One region of the Halomonas sp. HL-93 genome, then DNA from elsewhere that is predicted to be linked to it. Evidence: predicted binding sites of a transcription regulator. Region 1 holds the regulator's gene; the other holds the start of a gene.

Region 1 (16,020 bases):
TTTGAGGGTCTCGCCTACCTCAATGGGCTCTCCCTCCTGATCATAATAAAAGGCCCGCGCCAGCTCGTTATCGGGCAAGGCATCATCACTGTCTAAGCTAGAGTGGAGCCGCGGGCTCACTTCAAAGCCCTCTTCCGCCAGAGTGATCGCCGGAGTAAATAGCGCTTCCCAGGACAGGCTGCCATGGGCCGCATGCGCCTTTTCCATCAACCGAACAGTACCCGGTACGCCCACGGAACGGCCACTAGCCACCGCCTCCATAAACGCCAATGGCTCGCCATCTTCCATGAACAGTTCGCCGTCCACGGCGCTCGGCGCGGTCTCACGACCATCGTAAGCACGCACGTCCTCGCCATCGTAGTAAAGCAAGAACGCCCCGCCACCCAGGCCGCTGGATTGCGGCTCAACCAGCCCGAGCACCATCTGGACGGCAATAGCCGCGTCGATCGCATTGCCCCCGGCTTTTAATATCTGGTAACCCGCATCGGTGGCCAGCGGATTGGCAGCTGCCACCGCGAAGGAGTCAGCAGACCAGCCAGGCTTTTCCTCATAGCCAGAACCGTCTTCAGGTGAGATGGAGGGCGTTTCATAATCGAAGCCCCAACTATGGAGAGACACTACCAATAGGCCGGGCAGTAACCAGGCAATTTTTTTCGAGGGCATCACGACCGACTCCGCCAATTCGTTCAATCCAACCGCGTTAGATCGCTAGCCTATTAAACCCAAGCGCCCAGCACAATGGCCGGGCGCTTATCAACTAGCCTGCTAATTATTATTCTGCGATGGTTTCGCCAGCCAGCATAAACCAGGTTTCAATCACTGCGTCTGGGTTGAGCGATATTGAATCGATGCCCTGCTCCATCAGCCACTTCGCAAAATCAGGGTGATCAGAAGGCCCCTGGCCGCAGATGCCGACGTATTTGCCCTGGGCTTTACAGGCCTTGATGGCCATCGACAGCAGCTTTTTGACCGCTTCGTTTCGCTCGTCAAAGAGATGCGCCACGATACCGGAGTCGCGATCCAACCCAAGGGTTAGCTGTGTTAGGTCGTTGGAACCAATCGAGAAACCATCGAAATGCTCAAGAAACTCATCCGCAAGCAGCGCGTTGGCGGGTAGTTCGCACATCATAATGACCTTAAGGCCATTATCGCCACGCTTGAGACCGTTGGTCGCCAGCAGTTCGACCACCTCGCGAGCTTCTTCTGTCGTGCGAACGAAAGGCACCATAATTTCAACGTTATCAAGCCCCATTTCTTCTCGCACACGCTTGAGCGCCCGGCACTCAAGCTCAAAGCAGGGACGGAACGCCTCTGAGATATAGCGTGAAGCCCCCCGGAAACCGAGCATCGGATTCTCTTCGCCGGGTTCGTAAAGCTTGCCACCAATCAGGTTTTCGTACTCGTTTGACTTAAAGTCGGAAAGCCGCACGATGACGCGCTGAGGATAATAGGCTGCCGCCAACGTCGAAATACCTTCTACAAGCTTATCAACGTAAAAGCTGACCGGATCGGCATAGCCGGCGGTACGCATATCAATCACCTGCTGCAGATCAGACGGCAGTGTGTCGTACTCCAGCAGCGCTTTGGGATGAACGCCAATCATGCGGTTAATAATGAACTCAAGTCGCGCAAGCCCCACCCCGGCATGAGGAAGACCGGCAAACCCAAACGCGCGGTCCGGGTTACCCACGTTCATCATGATCTTGAAGGGGATCTCGGGCATGGTATCGACGTTAGAAACTTTACAGTCGAAGGCCAGCAGCCCCTCATAAACATGACCGGCATCCCCTTCGGCGCATGACACGGTAACGTCGCTGCCCTCGCTCAATCGCGTGGTGGCATCGCCACAGCCGACGACGGCAGGGATTCCCAGTTCCCGAGCAATAATCGCCGCATGGCAGGTTCTACCCCCACGGTTGGTCACGATGGCTGAAGCGCGCTTCATGATCGGTTCCCAATCAGGGTCGGTCATATCGGTCACTAATACATCGCCATCATGGATTTTATCCATGTCGTCAGGGGTCATGACTATCTTGGCAGTACCACGGCCAATGCGCTGGCCGATCGCGCGGCCGGTGACCAGGGTGCGGCCTTTCTCGCGCAGGTGGAAACGCTCAAGCTTGCCGCCTTCCTGCTGCGACACGACGGTTTCTGGCCGCGCCTGCACAATGTATAGTTCACCATCGTCGCCGTCCAGCGCCCACTCAATGTCCATGGGTCGTTGGTAGTGTTGTTCAATGGTCACGGCTTGTCGCGCCAATGCCATCACCTGTTGATCGTTAATGCAGAAACGCCCACGATCGACTAACGGCACATCGATAGTCTCAACCGATTTACCCGCACTGGCATCTTCGCCATAGACCATTTTGATCAGTTTTGAACCCAGGTTACGCCGAAGTACCGCAGGGCGCCCCGCCGCCAGGGTCGGCTTGTGAACATAGAATTCATCTGGGTTAACGGCCCCTTGCACAACGGTTTCGCCTAACCCCCAAGACGCTGTAACGAATACCGCATCGCGGAAACCCGACTCGGTGTCCAACGTAAACATGACGCCCGACGCGCCGGTTTCAGAGCGCACCATTTTTTGCACGCCCGCCGACAGCGCAACATTCTCATGCGCATACCCACGATGAACCCGGTAAGAAATCGCTCGGTCATTAAACAGTGACGCAAAGACTTCGTGGACAGCACGCTTGATATTGTCAAACCCCTCGATATTGAGGAAGGTTTCCTGTTGTCCAGCGAAGGAGGCATCGGGCAAGTCTTCAGCGGTGGCCGAGCTGCGCACCGCGGCTTTTAACGCAGGATGACGCTGCTGAAGCGTCTCGTACGCAGCGCGCAGTTCGTTTTCAAAGGTGGGGGGTAACGGCGTATCAATGACCCACTGGCGTATCATTTTGCCCGCTTCAGCCAGCGCCTTAACGTCATCAACGTCGAGACGCGCCAGGGTCTGGTTGATACGCTCATTGAGTCCCTCATGGGCAAGAAATTCGCGGTAGGCGTGAGCCGTCGTCGCGAACCCGCTGGGAACGGTAACCCCTGCCCCGGATAAATTGGAGATCATTTCGCCAAGCGAGGCATTTTTACCACCCACGCGTTCGACGTCGGCCATGCCCAGTTGATCGAACCATAGAATGTAATTGTTCACGCAACCCCCTCGCTCAATAGGCCAGCGGTCATGTCAACCGCTGAAGATGAATGCGCTCACCCTAGCACCGCCTCTGCGTATTCGCCATTAGTCTAATAGCGAAGAGAGTGGAGGATTTTTACAACAGGTGGCATTTTTGAGCGTTTGTTGTAGTCACCGATCAAGCACAGTTGTGCCCAACGCTATCCCAGCACACAATATGCGCAACGTTACGGGGAGCGAATACCATGCAGCGCACGGCTTTTTTTATTTCGGACGGGACCGGCATTACCGCCGAGAGTCTGGGCAGGAGCCTTTTAGCCCAATTCAGTGATGTCGAGATCAATATGCAAACCAAGCCTTATATCGACACCGTGGAAAAAGCTAAGGCCTTAGCTCAGATCATCGACGCCACGGCGGTCCACGACGGCCAAAGGCCAATTATTATCGATACGATTGTCGACCAACAAATCCGCGACGTGATTCGTCAAGCCTCCGGCTTCAAGGTAGATATTTTCTCTACGTTTCTTGAACCTCTGGAGCAGGAACTCGCCACCCATTCGTCCTATAGCGTGGGGCGAACGCACTCGATTGGTAGCGACGACGTCTACATGGATCGCATTCACTCAGTGCATTTCGCGTTGGATAACGACGATGGGGCGCGCACCCATCAGTACGATAAAGCCGATATCATCCTGGTAGGCGTATCGCGCTGCGGCAAAACACCTACCTCGCTCTATCTGGCCTTACAGTTTGGTATTCGCGCCGCCAACTACCCGCTTACAGAAGACGACCTGGATGAAGATGGGATGCTAAAACTGCCCAAGGCACTCGCACCCCACAGGCACAAATTATTTGGCCTAACGATTGACGCACGGCGTCTGGCGGCGATCCGCAACGAGCGCCGACCTAATAGTCGGTATAGCTCGATGGATCAATGTATGCAGGAAATTGAGCAGGCCGAAGCGTTGTATCGACGACTGCATGTGCCTTACATCGATGCCACTCGTTTCTCAGTGGAAGAGATATCCACTCGCATGATTGCCGAAACCGGGTTAGCGCGGCGTTTTTCGCCCCGCTAACCCCGGAAATCGCAGGCTCACATGCCCTTGGGTGCAAAAATCCCTGGGGCATTACGCCAGTAGCCTTTGTAGTCCATGCCAAAACCAAACACGTAACGGTCGGCAACTTCCAGACTGCAATAGTCCGCTTTTAAACCAGGGACTGCTTTTCGGTCATGACGCTTATCGACCAGCACCGCCGTGGTAATACTGGCCGCTTGCGCTTCCTGACAGTAATTCAGAATCGCAGCCAATGTCGTCCCTTCATCTAGAATGTCATCGACGATGACCACGTGCCGTCCGGCCATGGGGATTTCCGGCGACACCCGCCAGAACAGCTCACCACCGCGGGTTTCATTGCGGTAGCGCGTGGCATGTAAGTAATCCACCTCAAGGGGAAACCCCAGTCGGGTTAACAAGTGACCAGTGGTAATCAACCCGCCATTCATGACGCAATAAAAAACCGGCAGTTTATCGCCTAGATCGTCGCTGATCTGTTCGGCCATACGGTCCAGCGCCTGCTCCACCTGCTGCTGGGAAATCAAACAGTCGGCGTTGTCCATTAGCTCGCGCATGGAGTCGAGCGACGCGAGCGCTTCTTTATCTAGCTTTGCCATTAAAATTCCAACCTGCTGGGTAAAAACGGTCTTTAATTGCCAGTTGACAGGGTCGCCATTGCCTCAAGCTGGGCATGCGTGCGACGCCAGCGGCTGAGCGCGGGCAATGCATCCAAGTCTGGCCGAGCACGCTTATAGCGAAGTTTTCCAGGCCGGACGGACTGGGGTGCGGGGACGGCGGACACCACTTCAAGCGCCGCATTACGATCATTGCATACCAGCAACATATCGCAACCCGCTGCCAACGCAGCCGCCGCACGTTCGCGTGGCCCCCCGGCTTGATGAGCACCAGCCATGCTCAAGTCATCTGAAAAGATGCAACCTCTAAACTCCAGCGACTGGCGAAGCATGCCAAGCCAGCTAGGCGAAAAACCAGCGGGTCGCGAGTCAAAGGCCGAGTACACAATATGCGCGGGCATGACTCCATCGAGCTTTTTCGCCAGAGCGCTAAAGGGAATCAGATCGTGTTGTTTCAGGGCTTCAAACGAGCGATCGTCAATCGGCAGCGCAAGATGCGAATCCGCCGCCACGCCGCCATGCCCTGGGAAATGCTTGCCAACCGCCGCCATACCGGCGTCATGAAGCCCCGCCACTAACGCCCCGCCCAATTCGCTGACTTGCTCGGGCTCAGGGCCAAAGCTGCGATCACCAATCATGCTGGACAATCCGCTGTCAACGTCCAGCACGGGGGCAAAACTAATATCCAAGCCGCAGGCGGCCATCTCCATGCCCAGTAGCCACCCAACATCCTGGGTAAAGGCAAGCGCCGCCGCGCGATCCTGCTGATAATACTCACCGAGACGCGCCATCGGCGGCAGGCGCGTCAATCCTTCCTTGATGCGCTGAACGCGACCGCCCTCCTGGTCCACTGCCAACAACAAATCAGGCCGTAACTTGCGCAACTCGCCACACAATCGACGTACCTGATAGGCGTCTTCGACATTGCGCGAAAATAGGATGACGCCTCCCACCGCGGGCGTTTTCAGCAACTGCCGGTCTGCAGCGGTCAACGTGGTCCCCTCAAGGTCCAACATGACCGAGCCTAATGGATGTGTCATAGCGGGATGTCCAAAAAAAGCGCCAATACTAGACGATGATTAGCGTGAATCCAACGATCAATGCCTGTCGTGAAGCCAGACAGGCGTTCCGGGTGGGGCCTGTTCAAAGAGCCAAAGGAGGTCGTCATTACGCAAACGCACACAACCATGCGAGGCTGGCTGGCCCATTGGTTGATCCGGCGGCGTACCGTGCAGATAAATATAACGACGCTGCGAATCCACCAGGCCGCCACGGTTTAACCCCGATTCAAGTCCACATAGCCATAGAATGCGCGTCAGAATCCAATCTCGCTCAGGGAACTCAGCAGCCATCTCAGTGTTAAACACTTCCCCCGTCCAGCGACGGCCTTTAAACACGGCGTTTTCCGGGGCATTACCGCCAATCGCGGCGCGAATATAGTGCCAGCCAATAGGCGTTTTCCCACTCCCGTCTTGACACCCAACGCCGGCACGCCCGGTGGAAATATTACACTCATAGCGACATACATCGCCTTGCCAGGCACGTAACTGCTGTGCCTGAATGGCAATTTCGAGCCATAACGCCTGGCGGGGAGGCAACTCAATGAGCGACGGTGTCTGCATGATTCTCAATGTCTTTCTCGTCAGGTAGCGGCGCGTTCATTGCCGCCACCACCACCGGTCGAAGGCGGCGAACCAAGTCGCGCACCGTGACGTGCTGGTGGTAATCCTTTTCAGCAATATCGCGCAGCGCATCCAGTCCCGAAAGCGTAAAGATGACGGTACCTAACATAAAGTGTAGCCGCCAAAAGCGCTCGGCGTCCGGCAAATCAGGAGTGGCGCGGCGCACTAAATCAGTGAATCGGCTAAAGACATCCCCGTATTCTTGCTGAATGTAGCGGCGCAAATGGCCCTGGGCTTGGCTGTACGCAAGGCCAAGCAAACGCATAAAGACTTTTAGGCTATTGCGCTCAGCGGGCACCGTCAGCACGGTTGTCGCCATGGTTTCGAGCAGCACCTCAAGGGGAATATCGCGCCCTTCATAGCGAGCTTCAAGATCGTCTAGAGCACTATGAAAACGCTGCGAAAACGGATCCAGATAACGCGCGAATACCGCCTGAATAAGCGCTTTTTTAGAGCCAAAGTGATAATTCACCGCGGCCAAGTTGACTCGCGCCTTACTGGTAATATTGCGTAAGGACGTCTCGGCAAAACCACGCTCTGCAAAGAGCACTTCCGCAGTATCTAGAATGCGCGTCACCGTATCCGATTGAGCCATGCTGCTCTCCATAAAAACGGTCCATAAAAACGGCTGTTTTAAACAAACTAGGATACTACGTTATCGCTAGATAGCTCTCAACGTTTACCTGGCGATAAAAGACGCACCTGTAGCGCAACCGCATCTCCTTATACATCAGGTTGTTAGCCAGACTAACTCAAAGATATACTGGACAGGGAAACATACTGTATACTTAACCACATAGCCAAAAGGTAAACAGACGCTGTCTTGCCCACTTATTCAATTGGAGGCTGGTATGTCGCGGCCGTTAACTGTTCGTCAACAAAATGTCTTCGACTTTATTGTCAAAACCATGGCCGAGTTTGGCTATCCGCCTACCCGGGCCGAAATCGCCAAAGCGCTAGGGTTTCGCTCGCCCAATGCGGCAGAAGAGCATTTGCGGGCACTTGAGCGCAAGGGCGTCATACGCATCATCCGCAACACATCCCGCGGTATCCGCTTACCCAACCAAGAGCCCCAGGAGACGCTTGATACCCAACCATCAGCAACGGATCAGGCGACGGGTTTACCTATTATTGGCGAAGTCGCGGCAGGCAGTCCTATCCTGGCCGCCGAGCACATTGACCGCTACTGCCCCTTACCCGCCGACTACTTCACGCCCAAAGCGGACTATTTGTTACGTGTGCGCGGGCTTTCAATGCAAAACATCGGCATTCTGGAAGGCGACCTGCTCGCTGTACACCGTACCCAGCACATTCGGGATGGGCAAATTGTCGTTGCCCGCCTGGAAGATGAAGTGACCGTTAAGCGTTTTAAACGCGAAGGCCATCACGTCACTTTAATCGCGGAAAACACCGACTTTGCCCCGATCGAGATCGACCTACGTAGCCAGCCACTCGAAATCGAAGGTGTGGGCGTCGGCGTTATCCGCGGTGGCAATGGCCAAGCGCTTGGCTAACGCTAGCTAAACACGATGGTTTTATTACCGTGCACCAGCACGCGGTCTTCCAAGTGCCAACGAAGACCTCGTGCTAGCACGGCTTTTTCCACGTCACGCCCAAAGCGCACCAGAGCCGTCGGTGTATGACAGTGACTGACCCGGTGGATGTCTTGCTCAATGATAGGTCCCGCATCCAGCTCTTGGGTAACGTAATGGCAAGTTGCGCCTATTAGCTTTACACCGCGCTCATAGGCTTGGTGATACGGCTTGGCACCGGCAAATGAGGGCAGAAAGCTGTGGTGGATATTGATCACCTGCCCCGCATAGCGCTGGCACAACGCTGGCGGCAGAATTTGCATATAGCGGGCCAACACCACGCAGTCTGCTCGCGCTTGGTCAATATGCGCTTGCACTTGCCCAAAGGCCGCTGGTTTATCCTTGGGATCCACGGGAACATGGTGATAGGGAATACCGTACCACTCGGTTAACGACCGCATATCATCATGATTCGATATCACGCCAACAATATCGCAATCAAGCTCACCTACCTGCCAGCGGTAGAGTAAATCAACCAAACAATGTGATTCTCGCGATACCATCAACACGACCCGCCGACGCTTCTGGGTATCGACCAACGCCCACTGCATATCAAACTGCGCAGCCACAGGTTCAAAGGCCGAACGTAACGCTTCCGCCGACATACCCAATGAATCCGCTAATATTTCGTAGCGCATAAAAAAACGCCCGGTTTGCAGATCAGAATGCTGACTAGCCTCAGTAATAGACCCGCCTTGCGCGGCAATAAAACTCGATACTTCCGCCACAATTCCCACCTGGTCTGGGCAGGACACCACTAAACGATAAAAATGCGACATAGTCATTACTCTTAACGGTTTACCACGCGGCTATTGTCATGGCCGTCCATGGGCATTCAACAAACGTCTAGTGTACCCAATGCGACGCCCGCAATCATCGACTGTCACGGCGATGATTGTTAGCCGACCGCCGCTTACCGTATAGTTGAGGAATTATTTTTTAGGCTTTATTACTCTGATGCATCCACCGCGCGCTCATATTCGTCCCCGTCGTCGCCCCCCATTGCGCATCTTGCCGTTAGGCGGTTGTGGGGAGATTGGCATGAATCTGACGCTATATGGCTACGAGGATCACTGGATCGCCGTGGATTGCGGCATGATGATTCGTCAGGATTTACCCAACGCTCCGCTCCAAGTCCCCAACCTGGCGACGCCGAAAGCATTGGGCATCGCGCCTAAAGCGCTGTATATCACCCACGGGCATGAAGACCATATTGGCGCAGTTGCCTGGCTCTGGCCTCACTGGCAATGCCCCATTTATGCCACGCCCCTGGCGGCAGGCTTATTGCGTCTCAAATTTGCCGAGCATCAACTCAGCAGCGCCGCCATCCATGTAGTCGAGCCCGGTGAGGCCTTGCAAAGCGGCCCTTTCATCCTTCGCTATCTGGCGGTTCCTCACTCAATACCCGAGAGCTGCGCGTTGATCGTCATGGCAGGTCTCTACCGCGTGCTGCATAGCGGGGACTGGAAGCTTGATCCCGAGCCGATCATCGGTGAGCCGATCAATCAAGCACAGTTCAAGGCACTCGCGCCAGTTGACTTGGTGATAGGCGATTCCACTAACGCTCCGATGCCAGGCCACTCGGGCAGCGAAGGTGATGTCGCCCGAGCACTTGCCGCAACGCTCGCCGCCTGCGAAGGCAGAGTGATTGTTTCCTGCTTCGCCAGTAATTTAGCCCGCGTGTTGGCAATTGGGCGCGCAGCTTATCAGTGCGGACGGCGTGTTAGTTTGATGGGACGCTCAATGGAACGCATGGTAGGCGTCGCCCGCGGTCTCGGCTATTTGGACGATTTTCCGACGTTAGTGCCCGCCCACGACCTCGGTTACCTCCCCCCCGATGAAGTCGTCGTCATTGCCACAGGCAGCCAAGGCGAGCCGCGTGCTGCGCTTCAACGGCTTGCTCAGGGCCGTCACCCTCACGTTGATTTACAGCCAGGCGACAACGTGATTTTTTCCGCGAAAGCGATTCCCGGGAATGAGCGACCCATTGAGCAGCTAAAAAAGCGTTTGCAACAACTTGGCGTTCGGCTCTTCGATGAATTCAGCCACCCCGAACTACACGCGACGGGGCACCCGGCACAGGAGGAAATGACTCGCTTTTATGAGTGGTTAATGCCAAGACACCTGCTGCCTGTCCACGGGGAAAGCCAACATCAACAGGCCCATCAACAGCTAGCGGCGACTCTTGGTATTAATGCACCGCTAGCACCCGTCAATGGCGACATGATTCGCTTTGATCAAGAGGGGCTGCATCACGAGCAGCACTACCCGCAACCACCATGCATCGTCAGTCAGAACAGTGTTGTCCCCCACCCTGGGCTGGAAAGCGACAGTAGCGCCCACCCGCGCCGGGGCAGCCTTTATTTAGCGCTGCCAGTTACCGCTACGACTACCGGCTGGGCGCGCATTGGACGCCTAATGCTGGATAACACAAGCGCCAATGCGCTGGACGAAGACAGCTTCAGCGAATGGTTGGATGACCAGCTTGCCGAACTGCACGCTGATACGTTAGCGGACCTGAGACTTGGCCTCCAGCCGCGTTTAATCGCCTGGTTAGCCGAGCGGCTACAGCATTTACCTGATGTTCACCTGCAGATTATGGCCAGCGAACTGCCTGCTCCCATCGTTGACGATTAAGACAACGCTACTTCGCCGTTCTGTCGGCCTGCGAAATTACCAGCGGGCGGCATCGTCGATATCTGAACGGCGCTCTTTAACCCAGTAATCACCCTGAAGGCCGTGTTCTTTTTTCCAAAAAGGCGCTTGGGTTTTTAACCAGTCCATAATGAAATCACAGGCCTCAAAGGCTTCCCGGCGATGCGCGCTTGCCACTAGCACTCTAACAATGGCATCACCCGGACGCATATGCCCCACTCGGTGAATAATCGTAACGGCGTTGAGTGACCAGCGCTGCCCCGCCTGCTCAGCAATACGCTGGAGGGTGGCCTCGGTCATTCCTGGATAGTGCTCCAGGGTCAGCCCCGTAACGTCAGGGGTTTCGTTAAAGTCACGTACCAGCCCAGTGAAGCTAACAACCCCTCCTATATCCGTGCGTCCGGCGATGCAGGCATCATAACCATAGGCCATATCAAAAGGCGCCGCTTGAACGCGGATGCTAATATCCATCTTAGCCCCCTGTAACGGGTGGGAAAAAAGCCACCTCGTCATCGTCGGTAATTCGCGCGCCATCGTTGGCCATGACCTGGTTGATCGCACAAAGCGTGCGTTGGTCCTGCAATAGTTGAAAGCGTTCGTCCTGAGCCGCTAAAGCGGCTTTCAGCCCCGCAATATCGCGACTGGGCAGTTGGTCAAAAGTCACCACCCGTTCGTTTTCACCCAGTTGCTCACGCAGCTCGGCAAGAAACTTGACCAGTACGCAAGGCGAATGACAACGATCTCCCAAGCTGACTTCACCGGCGGTGCCTTGGCCTGTGACAATCGGCGGCGGCGCTTCAGGCGTGGTCTCGCGCTGATACTCTCCCCGCTGACCGCCGCGTTTGCTATCAAGCTGTACCGCGTCAATACGCATGCTTTTATCTACCGCTTTACACATATCGTAAAGCGTTAAACAGGCCACCGAGACTGCTGTCAGTGCTTCCATCTCGACCCCGGTACGCCCATTTAATCGACAACTCGCGGTAACATGGACACAGCTTTCTGCGGGATCCACATCAAACTCAATGGCCACTTTAGAAAGCGCCAACGAGTGACAAAGCGGGATCAGCTCATGGGTACGTTTTGCCGCCTGAATCCCCGCAATACGTGCAGTTGCCAGTACATCACCTTTAGGTAAAGAGCCTTCACTTAGCTGCGTCAGGGTGGCAGGAAGCATCACAATGCGCCCAGATGCAACCGCCTCGCGGCGCGTCTCTTGTTTATCTGAAACGTCTACCATACGGGCTTCGCCGCGGCTATTGAGATGAGTTAACTGCATGGTGTCACCTATCAGTGCGTGAAACATCATTGAGCCGTTGGCCCGCCATCCATTCGATTATCCAACTTGCAATGGCGTCCGTATCATTAAGCGCTAGCTGCCTCCTTGCAGCGGGCAAGGCGACCGGCGACGGCCCATCAAGCGCGACGGCTTCAACGCCTGGGCCTAGTAGAATATCTGCGTCCCCAATGCCATTACGATAAAGCACCAGCTTGGCCAAGGGCCATGCTTTAAAGCCTTCCACCAGCACCAGATCAGGTGAGTGTACAGCCATCATCGCCAGTAGCTGATTTAAATCCGGCTCTTCACCGCCTGGGGTTTCCTGCATCAACGCTAGGCGTTGGTTTGATGCGACCAGAATAGGTGTCGCCCCGGCACTGCGTAGCTTATAGCTATCTTTCCCGGGTTGGTCGACATCAAAGCGATGGTGAGCATGCTTAATCACCGCCACCTTAATGCCCTCGGCCCGAAGCCGCGGTAACAACTGCTCGAGCAGCGTCGTCTTCCCCGTCCCACTCCAGGCAGCAATCCCCAACACGGGAAAAGCTAGCGATGAATTCAACTGCATAAGCGAGCTGCTCCAAATAGACAAGGGTTAGTGAGCATCGCCAGCGTCAGCTTTTTCCTCGGCTGGCAGTATCCAGTTCAACGCAATACCGACCAGCGCCGCCAGGCTAACGCCTTGCAGCGTAAACTGGCCACCGCCCACCTGCATGCCGCCAATACCAAAAACAAGAATCAACGAGACAACGACCAGATTACGCGGGGCGGTTAATGAATGCCCGGCACGCACCAACGTATTCATCCCGATGACCGCGATAGAACCGAACAGTAGCGTCATAATCCCCCCCATTACAGGCCCGGGGATGGTTTGCAGAAGCGCCCCCAACTTGGCAATAAAGGCCAGCGCAACGGCCAGTACCGCCGCGACCACCATATAGCGAGGGTTAAACGCCCGGGTTAGCGTCACCGCCCCCGTTACTTCTGAATATGTAGTATTGGGCGGGCCGCCAAATAGCGCGGCCACCGTGGTCGCTAAACCATCGCCTAACAGCGTACGATGCAGCCCCGGCTTCTCCAGGTAGTTACGCCGAGTTACCGAACCAATAGCCACCATATCACCAATATGCTCCACCGCTGGGGCAATCGCGACAGGAATCATAAACAGAATGGCCGCCCAGTGAAAACTTGGCGCAGTAAACGCAGGGATGGCCAACCAGTTAGCCTCACGCACCGGCGTAAAGTCGACCAGGCCCATTAACAGCGCCAGGCAATAGCCAACTATTATGCCGCCCATAATAGGGATCAAACGCAGCAATCCACGGCTAAATACAGCCAAGACCAAGGTAACCAGTAGACTTACCATGGATAAAAACAGCGCCGCACCATAACCGATGTGATCGCTGGTTTCGCCGGTGGCCATATCAACCGCCACTGGAGCCAACGCCAGGCCAATAACCATAATCACCGGGCCTACTACGACGGGTGGTAATAGGCGATGCAGCCACTCGGTTCCCTTCACGCGGATCGCCGCCGAAATGGCCACGTATACCAACCCTGCCACCATCAAACCACCGAGCGTTGCCGAGACACCAAAGTTAGCTATCGACCCTTGAATCGGTGCAATAAAGGCAAACGAAGAGGCAAGAAAGACCGGTACCGTTAAGCCGGTTACCGTATGAAACACCAACGTACCGACCCCGGCGGTGAACAACGCCACACTCGGATCAAGCCCCGTCAACAGTGGCACTAAGACCAAGGCGCCAAATGCCACAAATAGCATTTGGGCCCCGGTTAGCAACACTCTAGGCCAAGATTCAGGCTGGCTTGGGGCATCTTTCATCACGCGGCTCCTCTCAGATTTATGCTAGGGCAAAAAAATGCCCCTAACGTAAGACGCCAGGGGCCGGTTAACATGAAAGGCTTATCTTGTACCGAAGATTTTATCGCCAGCATCGCCTAAGCCTGGGACGATATAGCCGTTCTCATCCAGCCGCTCATCCACCGCGGCTGTGTAAATGTCTATGCCCGGATACGCCTCTTGCACACGCTTGATACCTTCTGGCGCCGCCACCAATACAATCACCTTCATGTGCTCGCAGCCGCGCTCACGCAGCATATCCAAGGTGGCCACCATTGACCCCCCGGTCGCCAGCATGGGGTCAATTACGATTGCCATGCGCTCTTCGATGTCATTGGTAAATTTGGCAAAATACGGAACAGGCTGCAGCGTCTCTTCGTCACGATAAAGCCCAACGACACTGACACGCGCACTGGGAATTAGATCAGTGACACCCTCAAGCATACCCAACCCAGCACGAAGGATCGGCACAACCGTGACTTTTTTACCCTTTAGCCGCCTCGTAGCAATAGGTTCACCATTCCATCCCTCAATAGTGTGATCTTCGAGCTCAAGGTCCTTGGTTGCTTCGTAGGTTAAAAGCTTAGCCACTTCACCTGCCAATTCCCGAAAGCTCTTGGTGCTTATATCAACTTCACGCATCAGTCCCAGTTTATGCTGAACAAGCGGATGATTAATGGAATAGACACTCATGGGACGTCCTCACTGCAGGGGGTGATAGGCAACGCGGCTGGTCGCAGACTTGCAAAATTGGGCGGCATTCTACCCGTAAGCCGCCGCCAGGTTAAGGGGTGGCGGGTAATTGCCACTCAACGGGAGCGCGCCCATGCTCGACCAAAAAGCGATTCGCCTGTGAAAAATGGCGGGTTCCAAAAAAACCCCGATGGGCAGATAACGGGGAGGGATGCGGCGCTTCCAATACCAAATGACGCTGTGTATCAATCAGCGTTTTCTTCTGGCGGGCGTGACTGCCCCAGAGCAGGAATACACTAGGCAGCGCATGCGCGCTCACCGTCTCAATCGCCCTATCCGTGAAAGGTTCCCAGCCTTTCCCTCGGTGAGACGCAGCATTGCCCCTCTCAACCGTTAACGACGTGTTTAGCAGCAACACTCCTTGCTTCGCCCAGGCTTCCAAATGCCCATGGCTAACAGGTTCGGCACCTACATCGCTGGCCAGTTCTTTATAGATATTCAGCAACGAAGGAGGCACCGCCACCCCCGCCTGTACCGAAAAACATAGCCCGTGTGCTTGGTTGGGTCCGTGGTAAGGATCCTGACCTAATATCACCACCTTTACGTCATTGAGTGGCGTTAACTCAAAGGCGCGGAACAACTGAGATGAATGGGGATAAATGATTTTTTTGGCCGCTTTTTCGTCAGCCAGAAAGCGTTTCAGTGACCGCATATAGTCAGCCTGAAACTCATTTCCCAGCCAGTGATTCCAGTCGTCGGGAAGCGGATTCGACATGATTATTTCTTCACTTGATCAACCAGTGGTTCAACATAGGCAACGCCCATATCCCAGGGGAACTGAATCCAGCAGTGCTGGGCAACTTCGGTTAAATACTGATCAACCAAAGGACGCCCTTCCGGCTTGGCATAGATGGTAACAAAATGCGCCTTGGGCAACATTTCGCTCACCGCACGAGCGGTTTTACCCGTGTCGACCAAGTCATCGACCAACAGCCATCCCTCGCCGTCGTGATCAACGCCTTTAAGAATATCCAGCCCACCTTGATCCATGTGGTCATAGCTTTTGATACACACGGTATCGATGAGCCGCACGTTCAGCTCGCGCGCGATCAAGGCGGCAGGAATCAGCCCCCCACGAGTAATCGCCACAATTCCATTGAAGTCACGTTCGACCAGCTGATGGCAAAGCTGGCGCACATCGCGATGGAGCTGATCCCATGAGACGGTAAAATGCTGATGGTAGCGTTCGCTGCTCATATCGTTCATTACTCGTCTTCGGTGAAAGAACAAACCGCGAAAACGCTGTAGCCCGCGTCGCGAATCCTTTGCGAGCCACCCAGCTCAGGCAAATCAATAATGGTGGCCGTCTCAACGACATGCCCACCGCTGCGCTGGATAAGATTCGCGGCGGCCAGCATGGTCCCGCCGGTAGCAA
Region 2 (16,020 bases), 130 kb from region 1:
TGTTGCCATGGCCTAAGAAGAAAAGGGTTCCGACAGGGGCATTTATGAAGTTCTCGCCTTGCTTTTTTGCCGTGTTGCCGTAAATCACGGCTAAGCGATTATGCATATATCGTTGCCGCTCGTCGTCGGAGAAGTCCGTTCCCCCATGGGAGAGCTTCCAGATTGCCAGATTCTTCTGACTCCATGCCTCCCAGACCTGCTTACCGAATTCCAGGACCCCCAAACCGGGCGGTTTCTGGGCAAGGGTTGCCTGTTGCAGGCTGCCCATGGGGTCCTTCGCGGTACTGCCAACATACATGGCCAACGGCGCCCGCTTGAAGACACCCACGATCACCGGCGCCTGCCGATCCTGGTAGTGAAACGCGATCTTCCACTTGAAGGCTTCGCCCAGATACTCGAAGGCCTCGATGCTCGCCACGTTGCCTCGGGCAGCAAGTTCCGCCACCTGTGCCACGTAGCTGCGAACCTTCTCGAAGGCCTCTTCGGCTGACTCACCGAGCGAGGAATACCACCCATGGGTCTCGGAGTAGCTGAGCTTGGCACCCGATGATTTTTCATCGTTGGCCTTTCTCGAGTACACGCCGAACTTGAATGCCGAACCACCCCAGATGCTACCCAGTTCTTCGAGGCCGGCCTCGATCCAGTAGGTAAAGGTGTCCGTCGACCCCGCCTGGGTGTATTCGTCCAGCGTCATGGTCGCCAGGCGCTCGCGGGGCCAGGCGGCCAGAAATTCGTCCCATTTGGCGTATTGCTTCTGAAAGTCGGTCATGCCTCGATTTCCTTGGCGTTGGTGATAACGGCGTCTGAATCACCCCGGTTCTGCCGGCAGATTGGACTCAGTGAACAGCCTGCTCGACGACCGTTTCGGCAAGATGGGTGCGGATTTTGCGGGCTTCGCGGAGGCTGGTTCTGAGCTGTTCGCAGAAGGCCATGAGTTTTTCGACTTTTTTGACAATGCGACGCTGCTACTCAAGTGGCGACATAGATATTAGGATCTCTTTAAGTTTGGCCGCCTTGATCCCTGTGGCCATCATGCCTGTGGCGTTCTTAACAAGCTGTTTCTGGAACGGCATAGCCAGTATTTGTATTAACATGAGCTCCGTCACATCTATTAAGCCACTTCAATCATCATTCTAAGCATACCCAATTATACCTTGACTCTGAGCGCCCATCTTGCCTCCGGCCGGAGGGGACAGGTTTTACATTCCCTCTCTGCTGCAACTTTCTGGAGAGCTTCGACAGCATCTCGGCGGCTAAGGTCACGAACATACATTTTTCCGAGTGGCTTCTCAAGATAAAGCCTCCAGCGGCGTCTGTGTTGGGTTACGGTTTTATCTTTTGGTAAATGTCCGCCTTTGCCAGCCGACTGAGCGTACCATTCAATCCAATTTTCAAAAGCTTGGAATAGTATCTCGCTTGAAGGCAATGAGTTAACCGAAGCACCGAATAGCCTGCGGCATGTGTCCTGATGAAGGAGAGGAGCGATGCGTCTGACACTTGCTGCCACTGTTGTGGGTCATACTGTTTTTTGTGTTTCTGGCGGGCTGTGAAAAGACGCCAACTGGGCGTTCCCCAGCTGGTCTTGGTGCCTGAAAGCTTAATGGCACATGGGCGAGGATGCCTTCGACCAGTTGCTTCGTCGCCAAACGGAGTCACATGACACGAATGTTAATCGCCAAGTAAAGTGTGTAGCTCGGGAGGTAGTGGCTGCCGCCAAAGCAATCTACTCGCACCTCGAATTACTGAAGTCCTAGGAGGTCGTGGTCTTCGAGAATCCTTCACCCAATGCCTTTGCCCTGCCGGGTGGACGCATCGGCGTGCATACCGGATTGCTGCGGGTGGCCGAAACCCCGGCCCAGCTCGCAACCGTGATCGGTCACGAGGTGGCGCATGTGCTGGCTGACCATGGCAATGAGCGGCTTACCCAGCAGCTGGGCATTAAAGCCGGATTGCTGCTGGTAGGTTAATTAGGAGAGGGGGATCTTGGTCAGCAACAGTCGATGCAGGCCCTGGGCCTTGGCTCCCAACTCGGTATCCGCCTGCCGTTCAGCCGCGCCCATGGAGAGGAGGCCGATCTAATGGGGTTGGAAATCATGGCGCGGGCGGGGTTTGACCCGCAACAGAGCGTGGCGCTATGGTGCAACATGGCCGCCGCCGGTGGTGATCAGCCCCCTGAATTCCTCTCAACTCACCCTGCCCATGGATCACGTATCGAGGCATTGCAGCAGGGCATGGAAGCGGTCGTAGCAGCCTATCGCGATGCTTCACCGACTAACTGTTCCTGATAGCGGCAGGCTGGGGTCGTCCATCACCTGAAATCCAATACATGCTGGATCCCAGACTATCAAATGAGCAGTTTCCCTCGAAAATTTGGTTTAAAACGCGATCTGGTGAAAAGTGCGGGTATGTATATGCGTAGGTGCTGAAAGACCGCTTTTGACCGATAGCTGACATAAAAAGAAAGAAAACATCCAACTTGGATCCGCCCCGGCGGGCGGATCCATTTCGATCTACCATACCGCTACAAATACCCCATCTCTGCAAACGACGTGCATCCTTCACTTCCTACCACCACGTGATCAATCACCCGAATGTCCATCAGCCCCAGGGCTTCCTTGAGTTGCTGGGTGATTTGCCTATCCGAATCGCTGGGTTCCGGGTCACCACTGGGGTGGTTATGCACCAGAATGACGGCAGCCGCGTTGTAGGCTAGCGCCGCTTTCAACACTTCACGCGGATAGACGCTGGCGGTGTCGATGGTACCCCGAAACATTTCCTCGAAGCGTATGACACGGTGCAGGGTGTCGAGAAACAGAACGCTGAATACCTCGTGCTCGTAGTCCTGAAGCAGCAGCCGCAAGTGCTCAAACGCTTGTGACGGCTGAGTGATCTTGCAGCCTTTGGCAAGCTTGCGTCGTGCAAAGCCTTTGGCGAGGTTGATGATGTCAGCTTCGGTAACCGGTTCTACGACATGGTAAGTGCCAGCTACTTCACCGGCTTTGAGCTTGCTGTTCGTCATGGTTGTCTCCAAAAAAAGAAAACGCCGGGTGGTGGCCCCGGCGTCTATGTCGTTATGTGATAGAGGGTTCGTCGATGATGAGGTTGGCTCATGCCACCATCACTTGGCTGATGCGTCGCTCCATCTCTTCATGGAACGCCTCAACCCGCTCGGCAATGGTGCTAATCATGATGTCGTCGCGGTAGGCGCGCTTGATGAACAGCGGCATACCGGGCCAGTAGCTGACAAAGTCGATCCATTCCCGCTCGCTGACCCATAAGCCGCCCTGGCACTGGGCAACGTGCTCTGCCGGAATCTCCCCGCTCAGCAGTACCTCGATCTGGAACTTGGGCAGTTTGGTCTTGATTTCCAGCAGCCCGTTAGCGCCGACCAGGCTGTCGGGCGAGTAGCCCACGTCATGGTTGAGGATGATGCCCACTTCCTGGGGTTTCGGCTCACCGGATGTATTGACGTAGAGCGAGCGGGCCACGCCTTCCAACTCATGACCGCGGCGAGTATGCGCATTGCCCTGGAACGGCTCGGCCAATTCGCCGGTCATCCGCTCACCCATCAACTGGTGCATGTAGGTAATGGCCCCGGCACCGAATCCACCAGGGCCTTTGCCGTTGACCAGCAAGGTATTGAGCTCCGACATGGTGACGCGCCCCAAACGCGCCGCCAGCCACTCGGGGGAGCCTTGCGCCATGTTGAGGATCTGCATGGTCGCCTCCTTTACTTGGATAGATAGGACTAAAAGGCCAGTTACTTAACGGCCCGCTTGGAAAGGGACGCCCGCAGCTTGTCGAAGTCGCTATAGGGCACCTGCACGGCAGACCCGTACTTGCCGCTGAACCATTCCTGGGTCGTCGCCGGGCACTGACTGATCAGCCTCTGTATTTGCCCCGCCTGGAAAGCGGTGACTGTCTTGGTACCCGTTTTAGTACTGGCATTGCCGTTATCGTCCTGGCCGCGGGTGGTGATATTGAGCAGCGCGCACAGCACGTAACGCTTGCCGTAGCTGGTGGAGGAGCCAAACGCCTGTACCGCGTTCTTGTTACCGCTGATATCGGCGGGTAGCAGCATGCTGGTTTCTTCACGGTGGCCATCCTTGTGCATCAGGACACCGGTGATCTGGATACCATGCTCCTGCGTCTGAATACGGAAGCTCACCGCAAAGCCATGTTTCTGCATTATCGGGCGCACGGTATCGACGATATCCTCCAGGGTGGCGTAGAAGCCGTTGTTGGTTTGCCCTCGCTCCTCGATGCTTGGCAGTTCGGTCTGCATCGCTGCCATGGCCGCGCTATAGGCCATCATGGCCTGGCGATCCATCACCCGCTCCTGCATCTGCAGCAAACGCTCCATCTTGTCGATGTCGACGTCCGGGTTCAGCGCGGCACGCTCGATCACCTGAATGATCGCAGTGCTGTCGGCGGTGGGATGTGCCTCCAAGGAGGCCGGTGTGTTTGTCGAGGCAGCGTCTGGCTGAATAGCTGATGACGATGTTTCGGGGTGATTGGAATTGATGACATGGGTGCGTTGTGCCATGAGGCACCTCCGGTTATCTCGAATCGATACAGGGATAATCCAACGCCCAAACGTTGCTGGGCTGGTTGGAAGCGGTAAGGCGGGTAGGGTTAGTCGCCCAGGTGATCGGCCAATGTCTCGGCATCCAGGGGCTCCAGGTGGACTTCCGCCCGGTAGAACTTCCCCTGGGCGCAGACGACGGTCTCGGCGTGATGTTTTTGGTTGGCCAGCAGGGCTTCGGTCAGTTGTGTCAGCCCGGTTTCGACGGTGTGGGAAACGAATGTCATGGCAGTTCCTCGTATAGGGTAAGCCCACAGCAAAACGCCCGGCCTTGATGGGGCCGGGCGTTTATGCCGTGGAGGTGGTTAGTGTCACTGGATAGGGAATAGCGTGATAATGGGATATCCGGGAAATCGATGAAGCGACGTTAAGGGGCTGATTAAGCCACCAGCGCAAGTGCGGCATCGAGCGCTTCCTGCTTTAGCTGCGCGCCCTGTCCGAACCAAGCCGAGTCCATGCGGGTATCGTTGCTACGCGCCCGTTTCTCGTGATCGACATACTCGGTGACCGCATTGAGCAGGCCCCAGGCCGTGTCCTTGGCGGTGACCAGGTGCGAGCCCCGACCTTCGCCGCTATAAAGCTTCTGCACTTTATTCAGTGCCCGGTAGTTCGGCAGCTTGGAAGGATCATCCAGAGGCTTTTCGGCCCCGCAAATCACCGACTGCAGGTACTGCTGGGCTTCACGGCGGTTGATCTTGCGTTCCGACAGGGCCTTCATGCGGTACATGAAATCGTTCCACTGGGACACGGAAATCCCCAGCTGTCGCTTGACGGCCCGCGGGTCGAACTCCGACCGGTGGGGGACCTTCACCGCCTGCGATGTACCATCAACGGCGATCTGCAACGTGTTGTTGCACACCACCCGTACCGTGGTGGGTGTCGCCATGGTGGCCAAGGTGCCATCACACGAGGTGGCCAGCAGCAGGTAGTCGTTCACCTCATCCTGGCCTTGCAGCGATGTGCTCAAGCCACTGCGCGCCAGGGCCCAGAACTTGCGCCCGCCCTTGAGCACCCCCGCAGTTTCCAGTTCATACCCCGCGTACTCGGTCAGGTCACGGTAAAACTCCAGGATCTCTTCCGGCTGCACCACCTTGTAGCGCTGCGATACCACGGAGAGCGGTGCTTTGTTGTCCGAACGGTAGAGTACCTTTTGCTCGGGGAAGGAATGAATGCTGCCCAGGTGGCTTGCGCCTTCGGCAATAAAGCGTACCGGCGCTTCTTCGATGTGCCAGTTCATACCGGCCTGTTGCTGCCAGACTTCTAGTGGTTGATGACGGGTCAGTTGCTGCCCCAGGCCATGCCAGGGGGTAGCGCCGACGTAAGCCATTTGTTCAACGAGATGTGCCATGGTCATTCTCCAGACGTAAAAAAAGCGCTGACAGAGCTGCCAGCGCATGGGTAGGTGTTGAATAAGCTGTATCGCTATAAAGCGGTGTATCAGCGTGCGGATGCCAGGGGCGGAAAGGGGTGACGAAAGATATGCCCGCACGATAGGCAGAGCCACGGGGTGCCTTCACCGGGCGGCAGCCATTGCGAGAAGAACAGGGCGGCGACCCGCGCCCCCGACTGTCCACCGGCAATCGCACCCATCATCGCGACGGGCAGCTTGGCGAGCGGAAAGCGCGCAGTGGCTATCGACAAGGGCCCCGTGACCGCGACTGATCGCCAGGCACCGATCGCCCCGCCAATCAGGCAACTCCCCGTGGTGCCGATCCGTTGAGCGGTATCAAGGTTGAGCATGCGCGTTTCAGCACAGTTAAAGCAGGGTGGTGGCATAAGTGGCACTCCTATGGTCAGGGAAGCGATCCCTGTGGTGGGTTCATGGGAGTGATATAGATCTCAAAATAAGTGGCGTTGACCTTGTTGGTGTTGCGTCAACCGGCGTCTTTCTTGATACTGGCTATATATACAGTTATAGAGAGACGCCTTACCATGTCATTGCCCGTTTCCCTGCTGGGCCGAGCAGACGTTGCAGCCCCGTTATGCCCGTTACCGCTTTATTCGAGTGCCGTGCGTGCAGGCTTTCCGTCCCCCGCCGATGATCACCTGGATACCGACCTAGACCTTCACCAGTATGTGGTCAAACGCCCGGCATCGACCTACTTCGTGCGCTCTGAGGGGGACTCCATGATAGGGGATGGCATCCATCACGGTGACTTGTTGGTCGTGGACCGCAGCCTGGATGCGTTGCCAGGCCGGATTGTGGTGATCTGCGTTGATGGCGAGCTGACCGTGAAACGACTGGAACGGGTTGGCCAACGCACCTACCTCAAAGCAAGCAATCCCGCTTACCCACCCATTCCCATTGACGGGCGGGAGTACCACGTCTGGGGTGTCGTCACTCATGTGCTGCACAGCCTGCCCGGGGCAACCCTGCAATGATGGCCTTGGTCGATTGCAACAATTTCTATGTGTCCTGCGAGCGGGTCTTCAACCCGGCACTGGAAGGTCGGCCGGTGGGCGTGCTCTCAAATAACGATGGGTGCGTGGTGGCTCGTTCCAACGAACTGAAAGCCCTTGGCGTCGAGATGGGCGCGGCAATGCACCTGCTGTCGCCCCAGATCCGCCGTCAAGCCATCCTACTGTCGAGTAATTACGCTTTGTACGGCGACATGTCCCGGCGCGTCACGGAGGTGCTGGGCGAGTTTTCACCCCATGTCGAGGTGTACTCGATTGACGAGAGCTTCGTAGGGTTCCAGGGCTTTGACTCCGACAAGCTGGAGGATTACGGGCAAAAATTGCGAGAGACGGTTAAACAGTGGACGGGCATTCCGGTCTCGGTGGGCTTTGCACCCTCCCGCGTCCTGGCCAAGGTCGCCAACCATGCCGCCAAGAAACACCCCGCCTACAGGGAGCAGGGCGTATGCAAGCTGATGGCTGACAGCATCGAGACCCAGGCGCTGTTGAAACAGTTGCCCGTCATGGAGCTGTGGGGTGTGGCCCGCCGCACTGGCGAGCGCCTGCGGGTCATGGGCATCGAGACAGCGTGGGATCTACGCGAAGCCGATCCGAAGCACATACGGCGGCATTTTAGCGTGGTCCAGGAACGCATCGTGTGGGAGCTGAGGGGTCAACCGGTGATACAGCTGGACAACATGAGCGAACCCAAACAACAGATCATGGTATCGCGTTCGTTCGGACGACTGACCAATAATCCGCATGATCTTCGCGAAGCGCTTAGGCAGCATGCCGCCAGGGCCGGGGAGAAGCTTCGCAAGCAAGGCAGCGTGACCAGTGCCGTGATGGTCTTCATCCGCACCAATCCCTTCCGCAACGACTTGCCGCAGTACACCAACCGCGTCGTCATCTCATTGGAACGACCCACCGACGATAATCGGGAGATCACGGCCGCTGCGGTACAGGGCTTGCGGCAACTTTGGCGTAAGGGCTACGCCTACCAAAAAGCCGGCCTGATGCTGCTCGACCTTTCCCCCAAGGCCAATCGCCAGCTCACTCTCGCCGAGACCCCGCAAACCGAAGCAGACGCCAAGCGAAGCGAGCGTCTGATGGCCACGGTTGATAAGCTCAATCGGGAGCTGGGGCGAGGCACCATCCAGATGGGCCTGCCCCGCAAAGGGAACGCTTGGGCGCTACGCAGTGAGCGGCGTACGCCACGTTACACGACACAGTGGAATGAGCTGCTGGCTGTTAAGTAAGACGGCTACATTCAATTCAAAACTTGTAGGCCGCTTTCTAAGGACAAAATACTCCCATAGAGAGATTTTGGAAATTATAGAATACGTATTCACTAAATAATACTAAAGTATATTTTCAATATTATCATGGGTTTATATTTTATGTTTGCCAAATATTTAATAGGCTTTATTGCATACGTATTCATTATTTACTACAACTTTACTTGGGCTTGAGCAGCGTGACAGAGTCTCGACTGTTAGCCCATATCGAATTAAGTAACTGACTACAAACACAAAACAGACAGCTTTATTGCTGGACTACGACCAGGAGTGCTGCATGACACATTTCCTCAAAAAGACCTTACCTCTTACATCTCTGGCCGCTGCCGTCGCTTTAGCCACTTCTAGCTCATCTTTTGCGCAGGAAGAGCGTGTCATTGAAGTGAGTCTACCGCTTGGTCCCGAATCACAGCAGGGCGTCGGGGTGCTTAAATTTGGTGAAGAACTTGAACGCCTATCTGATGGCCGCCTAACTATTGATCCTCAGTATGACAATGCTCTAGGTGCTGAGCGTGAGGTCATCGAAGGCATGGGTTTAGGTATGATTGATGCTGGCATTGCATCGACTGGCCCGATGGGTGGTTTTGTGGACGAGTTCCTGCTCTTCGATCTTCCATACATTTTTGAAAATCATGAGCATGCCTATGCTTTCCTGGACAGTGAGCATGGTGAGGAGCTTGCTCAGTTGGCCGAAGAAGAGATGAACGTTAAGTTTCTTGCTTGGATGGAAAATGGTTTCCGTCATAACACTAACTCGGTACGCCCACTTGAGAAACCAAGCGATTTAGATGGTATTGATCACCGCACGCAGGAAAGTCGCGTTCAAGTTGATACTTGGGAAGCTTTAGGTGCCGACGCCACTCCAATGGCCTGGACTGAGGTGTACACGGCACTGCAACAAGGCGTTATGGAAAGCCAGGAAAATCCTCTGGCCACAATCTATGACGTCAACTTCTACGAAGTGCAGGATTACCTGAACCTGACTCAGCATGTTTACTCACCAGCACCTCTAATGATGGGCCTGGATCTCTTCAATTCGTTCAGTGAAGAAGATCAGGCCATCATCATGGAGGCGGCTCAGGCTGCTCTCCCCGTTCAGCGTGAAGCAAGTCAGGAACTGGAGGAGCGCTTCCAAGGAGAGCTTGAGGAACTGGGAATGACGGTGACCGAGCCCGACCTTGATCCCTTCCGCGAGGCGGTTCGTCCGGTGATCGATGAATGGAGCTCTACTGTCGGTGAAGATCTCGTCGACGATGCCATCAACTTCGACTACTGAAATCGCTATACCCGCAGGGGTTAAGCCTCTGCGGGGCTACGCTTGAATGTGAGGCAGCTATGAAGAAATATCTATTGCTAGCCAACAGGGTCATCGATCATTTCAACAAGCTGATTGGTTGGGGGCTAGCCACGCTTCTGCTGGTGATGACCGTGCTCATCTTCTGGCAGGTATTTGCTCGATTCGTTATAGGCAGCCCACTGCATTTCTCTGATGAAATCGCTCGTTTCTGCATGTTATGGCTGACGTTTCTTGGTGCCGGGTATGCCTATCGAAATGGGTTGCTAATTTCCGTAGATATCCTGCTTGAATATTCCGGCAATAAGTTGGCTAGCCTGCTGAGAATTGCCGTCGTTCTGTGTTCATTCCTCTTTGCCTTCATCATGGTGAAATACGGGTTTGAATTGACTGATCGTGTTTCAACCCAAACCGCACCCAGCACTCGGATTTCTATGATGTGGCCATATCTCGCAGTTCCAGTAGGTGGCATCGTAATTATGATTAATAGCGTGGGCTTGCTGATAGACGAAGTGCTCGGCACACCGCCAAGTCCCAAGCAGGAGGTGATTTGACTATGGCTATTCTCCTGTTCTTGTTATTGATATCACTGTTCATCATCGGTGTACCAATCGCCTTCTCTCTTGGGTTAGCCTCTGCGGTTACAGTCTGGCAGGGCGACATAATGCCATTGGTAGTCGTAGCCCAGCAGATCGTAGCATCTGTGAACTCATTTCCATTGATGGCGATCCCGTTTTTCATTCTGGCGGGTTATTTGATGCAGGGGGGTGGGATATCTAAACGCCTGGTAGATTTCTCGGATACGCTAGTCGGTGGCATGACGGGTGGGTTAGCGATGGTAGCCATCGTTACTTCATTGTTCTTTGCAGCCATCTCGGGATCAGGCGCCGCCACTACAGCAGCCATCGGCTCCATTCTTATCCCAGCAATGTTGTCCAAGGGTTATCCAAGTGGTTATGCAGCTGCCAATCAAGCCGCTTCCGGCGCTCTTGGCGTAATCATTCCACCTAGTATTCCGCTAATTCTCTACGGGATTGCGGCAAACGTTTCCGTAGGTGACATGTTCATCGCCGGCATCCTGCCTGGAGTTTTGGTCACACTGACTTTGATAATCTTTGCCTACTTTTTTGCTAAGGCAAATGGCCTTAAAGGTAACGAAAAGAGTTCCCTTAAGGATATTTTTCGCGCTGGGCGAAAGGCCATCCTAGCTATTTTTATGCCAGTCATAATCCTAGGTGGTATTTACGGTGGTATTTTTACACCGACCGAAGCCGCAGTTATTGCAGTGGTTTACTCATTCATGGTCGGCTTCGTGATTTATCGCGAAATTAAGTTGGTTGACCTAGTCGGCATCCTCAAGCAGTCGGCAGTTACCACCGCTGTGGTGCTTAGTATTATTGGCACCGCAGGGCTCTATGGGCGCATTCTTCAACGCCTTAGAGTGCCGGATATGATATCCGAGTTCGCGATTTCTGCCATTGATAGCCCGTTGCTCTTCATTATCCTAGCGAATCTGTTGCTGTTAGTAGCCGGTATGTTCATAGAGGCTGCAGCTGCGATCCTCATTTTCGTGCCAATCCTTTTACCTATTGCTATCGATTTCGGATTCGATCCGATCCACTTCGGCATCATCATGGTAGTCAATTTGGCCATGGGCATGTTCACTCCACCGGTTGGTCTCAACCTCTTTGTAGCGTCTCAGATATCCAATGTTGGTATCTCGCGCCTCACTTGGGCTGTATTGCCCTTTGTCGGCATCGTACTAATAAATCTATTAATCATCAGCTTGCTGCCTTTCCTTTCCACTTGGTTGCCTTCGCTGTAAGTCCCTTTAAGGAGAAAACTCTATGACCGTCTTAGAAAGCCTGACACCGCGCTATGGCCTAAGAGTGCTGATTACAGCAGGCGCCAATGGCATCGGCTTGGCAATAGCCAAGGCCTTCAAGGAAGCAGGTGCACAAGTGCACGTATGTGATATCGACACCCAAGCATTGGCCTCGCTGCCCGAGGGAATATCACACACTGTGGCTGATGTCAGCCTAGAAGAAGACATCAACCGGCTGTTCCAAGATGTCGCCTCTCTGGGTGGGCTTGACGTTGTGGTTAATAATGCCGGCATCGCGGGGCCAACCGGGGGGATCGATGAGATCGACAATGACACCTGGACCCGCACCATCGACATCAATCTCAATGGTCAGTACCGGGTTGCTCACCGGGCGACGCCGTTACTGAAGGAAAGCCAGGGACTGCTTATCAACCTGGCTTCGGTCGCAGGCCGCCTGGGCTTCGCCTACCGTACGCCTTATGCCGCCAGCAAATGGGCTGTGGTCGGCCTGACCAAGAGCTTGGCTAGCGAGCTCGGCCCAGAGGGAGTGAGAGTCAACGCAATTTTACCCGGCATCGTGCGTGGGCCACGTATCGAAAAGGTCATTGAAGACCGAGCGGCCAAGCGCGGGCTCAGCTATGCCGAAATGGAACAGGAAAATCTTTCCAAGATATCCATGCGACGCATGGTCGAGCCTTCCGATATTGCGGCTATGGCTCTGTTCCTGTCAGCTCCGGGGGGCACCAATATTTCGGGTCAGGCGCTGAGTGTCTGTGCCAACGTCGAATCTTTGTGACCGATATAGGAGCCATCCCATGACAGCACGTATAGGAATAATCGGCGCAGGCTTGATTGGTCGCGCTTGGGCCATTGTTTTTGCCCGAAGCGGTATGACTGTATGCCTGTATGACGTTGATGCTAATGCTCTGGACCAAGCCCGAGACGCTATTCGTCAATCTCTTCAGGACTTACAACAGGTGGGCTTGATCGAGGACGTTGAGGCACCTCTATCCCTCATTCAGACAGAAAGTGACCTCGCACACGCCATGATGGGTGTTGAATACGTTCAGGAATGTGGGCCAGAAGACGTTGCTGCCAAACGGCGTATTTATAACGAGCTTGAGTCGGTGGTAGCGCCAGATACCGTGCTGGCTAGTTCCACCTCCGGTATCTCCGCGTCCCGGTTCACGGATCACCTGAAACACCCTGCGCGCTGCTTGGTAGCCCATCCTGTCAATCCACCTTACTTGATTCCTTTAGTTGAAGTAGCCCCATCACCCGCTACTTCGGAAGTATCGGTTAACAGCACCATGCAATTGATGGAAGAAGCGCAGCAGACCCCAATCCTGGTTCGCAAGGAAATTCAAGGCTTCATACTCAATCGTTTGCAAGGCGCATTACTGAACGAATCGTTACGCTTGTTTCGTGATGGCTATGTTTCCGCTGAGGATCTGGACAAGACTGTCAAACACGGTCTTGGACTGCGCTGGTCGTTTATGGGGCCATTCGAAACCATCGACCTTAATGCGCCTAACGGAGTCGTAGATTATGGCGATCGCTATGGCCCACTTTACCGCGATGTCGACCGACAGCGCGGGGATGATGACCCCTGGGATGTCACCACCCTGGCTGCCCTAGGACAGGAACGACGAGAGCAGCTACCTTCCGAAGGCCTAGCAAAGCGGCAAGCTTGGCGCGACCGCCGCCTAATGGCATTGATGGCGCATCAGCGTCATATCGAGACCCAATAATTTTTGATCTTGCAAGGAGAGACTTTCAATGGCTAACAAGCGCAAAGTCATCATTACCTGCGCCGTAACCGGTGCCATCCATACGCCGTCCATGTCTCCACACCTGCCGGTGACACCTGAGGAAATTGCCGAGGCCGGCATTGCTGCTGCTGAGGAGGGCGCTTCCATACTTCACCTTCATGCCCGCGATCCTAATAATGGTAAGCCCACACAAGATCCAGCGATCTACGAGCGCTTTCTACCGCGTATCAAGAAAGCCACCGATGCGGTCATCAATCTTACCACTGGTGGCAGCCCGCATATGACCGTGGAAGAACGCATGAGGCCAGCCATGGAGTTCAAACCCGAGCTTGCCTCTATGAACATGGGGTCGATCAACTTTGGGCTGTTCCCCATGCTCAACCGCTATGAAAATCTCGAGTACGAATGGGAGCGTGCCCATCTAGAGAATAGTCGTGACCTGGTCTTCAAGAACACTTTTGCTGATATCGAAAAGGCCATGACGCTTGGTGCAAAGAACGGCACCCGATTTGAGTGCGAATGCTACGATATTGGCCATCTCTACAATCTACGCAATCTGATGGACCGTGGCATTATTAGCGGAAAAGTGTTTGTGCAAAGTGTGTTTGGCATCCTGGGCGGTATCGGCCCCCACCCTGAGGATGTTATGCATATGCGCCGAACCGCCAACCGCCTATTCGGAGACGACTACGAATGGTCGGTTCTGGGTGCCGGAGGTAACCAGATGCGTATTGCCGCTCAAGCGACGGCCATTGGGAGCCATGTACGCGTCGGTCTTGAAGATTCGCTATGGCTTTCCCCCGGAAAGCTAGCTGAAAGCAACGCAGATCAAGTAGCCAAAGTTCGCGAAATACTCGAGGGTCTTTCCTTTGAAGTAGCAACGCCCGAAGAAGCACGAGAAATGCTTCAGCTTAAAGGAGCCGACCAAGTCGGCTTCTAAGGAGGTTATCAAATGCCAGTGTATCGACTTGAAGGCAACACTCCCGACATAGCGTCGGGCGCCTTGGTGATGGAAGAAGCTACGCTGATTGGGCGTGTTCATCTTGCCAATAAAGTATCTGTCTGGCCTGGCGCTGTGCTACGCGGAGATAATGAACCTATCAGCGTTGGAGATGGGAGTAATTTGCAGGATGGCTGTGTGGTACACACCGATCCCGGACATCCAGTCAACATCGGTTGTCAGGTAACTGTTGGCCACCTAGCCATGCTACATGGTTGTAAAGTTGGCGACGGCGTACTAGTGGGCATGAACGCCACGCTACTTAACGGTGCTGAGATTGGTGATCATTGCATCATCGGTGCAGGGGCTCTAGTCACCTCAGGCAAACGATTTCCTCCGCGCTCGTTAATTGTGGGTGTACCCGCTAAGGTGGTCAGAGAGCTTACCGATGAAGAAGTGCAAGGCGCATTAGATAACAGCACGGTTTACGTGAAAAAGATCGATCAGTATCGGTCACTTGAAAAGCTGTGCGAGTGAGGGCGGTAAGCCACCGCCTTTGGTTCTGGTGAATCGGGCTGTCTAACACTAGTTGGCCCTCTGAGAGCGTGATGCATGAAAAGAAAATCCGTAACCTCCCGCGATGTGGCGAAGCTTGCTGGTGTGTCGCAATCAGCAGTGAGTCGCAGCTTTTCGCCTAATGCCAAGGTAGCGGAGAAAACCCGCAAAAAGGTAATGCAGGCAGCTCGGGAACTGGGGTATCGCCCCAACTCTATTGCACGTTCGCTGATCACCAGGTCGAGTCGTACCATTGCTGTGGTGACTTACAGTCTCGAAAACCCTTTTTACAGTTTCATGTTGGAAAAAGCGTCACGCTATTTTCAGCAACAGGGGTACCATCTTCAGCTTTTCTTCGCTCCATCAGATAGCGGTTTCGCCACAGTAATCGACGACATTATCAGAAGCCAAGTGGAGGGTGTTTTGATGTTGGCTATTACTCTGGACAGCGCTCAAGCCGAAGAGGTGGCGGATTTTGGTATACCTTTCGTTGTGATCAACCGTACCGTCAACTTTGATGGCATCAGCCAGGTCGGCAGCGACAACCACAGCGGGGGTTATTGGGCAGGCCATTACCTTGCCTCACTTGGTCATCGCCGCATTGCCTATTTGGCAGGATTGCCAGACTCTTCCACCGATCTCCAACGCAAAGCTGGCTTTCTAGAAGGGCTCGCCGACGAGGGGTTAGCCTGCCACGCAGCGGAAATTGGTAACTACCGCTATGCAGATGCCTGCCATGCGACGAGACGGCTGTTTGCCAATTCGTCACAACCCGATGCACTTTTTTGTGCAAATGACCTGATGGCAATCGCAGCTATTGATACTTTGCGTCATGAATTTGGTCTTGCAGTACCCGATGACGTTTCGGTTATTGGTTTTGACGATGTGCCGATGGCGGCTTGGCCGAGTCATTCTCTGACGACGCTGAAACAGCCAGTCGAATTGATGGCGTCAAAGGCTACTGAGTTATTGATGGCGCAGATCAACCAGATTGACACTGCTCCAGAACATATCATGCTCCCGGTGACACCGATGCTGCGCAACAGTACCCGGCGGTCAATTCGCCATTCCAAAGAGAATCTAAAGGAGCCGAGTGATGCGCATCATCGTAGCGCCCGATAGCTATAAAGATGCATTATCGGCTAGGGAAGCCGTCAGCGCGATCGCTGACGGCATTCGGAGAGCATTACCCTCTGCACAGTGGGATGCTTGCCCGATGGGGGATGGTGGAGAAGGAACTTTAGATGCTCTGATTGGTGCGACGGGAGCGGAGCGACGTTATCAGAAGGTGAATGATCCCCTAGGTCGACCTCGGCAAGCAGAGTGGGGCTGGCACTCCGTCAATCGTACAGCC

The links. The regulator LexA, encoded in region 1, represses DNA repair genes until DNA is damaged. The targets are predictions, from matches to a motif close to TACTGTNTANNTANACAGTA.
Region 2: the regulator LexA is predicted to act here: its motif matches at 6,480-6,499, upstream of GA0071314_RS09090 (LexA family protein).

What each region holds. Positions count from the first base shown of each region.
Region 1 covers NZ_LT593974.1:1,834,281-1,850,300, reverse strand. The annotation lists gene ggt (gamma-glutamyltransferase) at 1-663, opposite strand, end outside; gene ppsA (phosphoenolpyruvate synthase) at 773-3,148, opposite strand; gene ppsR (posphoenolpyruvate synthetase regulatory kinase/phosphorylase PpsR) at 3,376-4,209, shown strand; gene GA0071314_RS08520 (hypoxanthine-guanine phosphoribosyltransferase) at 4,227-4,805, opposite strand; gene nagZ (beta-N-acetylhexosaminidase) at 4,838-5,863, opposite strand; gene GA0071314_RS08510 (L,D-transpeptidase) at 5,921-6,445, opposite strand; gene GA0071314_RS08505 (TetR/AcrR family transcriptional regulator) at 6,423-7,100, opposite strand; gene lexA (transcriptional repressor LexA) at 7,357-8,019, shown strand; gene purU (formyltetrahydrofolate deformylase) at 8,022-8,876, opposite strand; gene GA0071314_RS08490 (ribonuclease J) at 9,139-10,734, shown strand; gene moaE (molybdopterin synthase catalytic subunit MoaE) at 10,771-11,223, opposite strand; gene moaC (cyclic pyranopterin monophosphate synthase MoaC) at 11,225-12,031, opposite strand; gene mobB (molybdopterin-guanine dinucleotide biosynthesis protein B) at 12,036-12,599, opposite strand; gene GA0071314_RS08470 (uracil-xanthine permease family protein) at 12,627-13,874, opposite strand; gene upp (uracil phosphoribosyltransferase) at 13,956-14,585, opposite strand; gene ung (uracil-DNA glycosylase) at 14,677-15,360, opposite strand; gene gpt (xanthine phosphoribosyltransferase) at 15,363-15,842, opposite strand; gene GA0071314_RS08450 (adenine phosphoribosyltransferase) at 15,851-16,020, opposite strand, start outside.
Region 2 covers NZ_LT593974.1:1,969,191-1,985,210, forward strand. The annotation lists gene GA0071314_RS09055 (McrB family protein) at 1-769, opposite strand, end outside; partial or broken gene GA0071314_RS19975 (M48 family metallopeptidase) at 1,498-2,285, shown strand; gene radC (RadC family protein) at 2,522-3,019, opposite strand; gene GA0071314_RS09070 (lambda exonuclease family protein) at 3,108-3,719, opposite strand; gene GA0071314_RS09075 (ERF family protein) at 3,761-4,546, opposite strand; gene GA0071314_RS19485 (hypothetical protein) at 4,636-4,812, opposite strand; gene GA0071314_RS09080 (DUF932 domain-containing protein) at 4,965-5,933, opposite strand; gene GA0071314_RS09085 (hypothetical protein) at 6,023-6,361, opposite strand; gene GA0071314_RS09090 (LexA family protein) at 6,518-6,967, shown strand; gene GA0071314_RS09095 (Y-family DNA polymerase) at 6,967-8,241, shown strand; gene GA0071314_RS09100 (DctP family TRAP transporter solute-binding subunit) at 8,558-9,556, shown strand; gene GA0071314_RS09105 (TRAP transporter small permease) at 9,616-10,128, shown strand; gene GA0071314_RS09110 (TRAP transporter large permease) at 10,131-11,399, shown strand; gene GA0071314_RS09115 (SDR family oxidoreductase) at 11,422-12,195, shown strand; gene GA0071314_RS09120 (3-hydroxyacyl-CoA dehydrogenase) at 12,215-13,150, shown strand; gene GA0071314_RS09125 (3-keto-5-aminohexanoate cleavage protein) at 13,179-14,111, shown strand; gene GA0071314_RS09130 (gamma carbonic anhydrase family protein) at 14,124-14,648, shown strand; gene GA0071314_RS09135 (LacI family DNA-binding transcriptional regulator) at 14,724-15,788, shown strand; gene GA0071314_RS09140 (glycerate kinase) at 15,763-16,020, shown strand, end outside.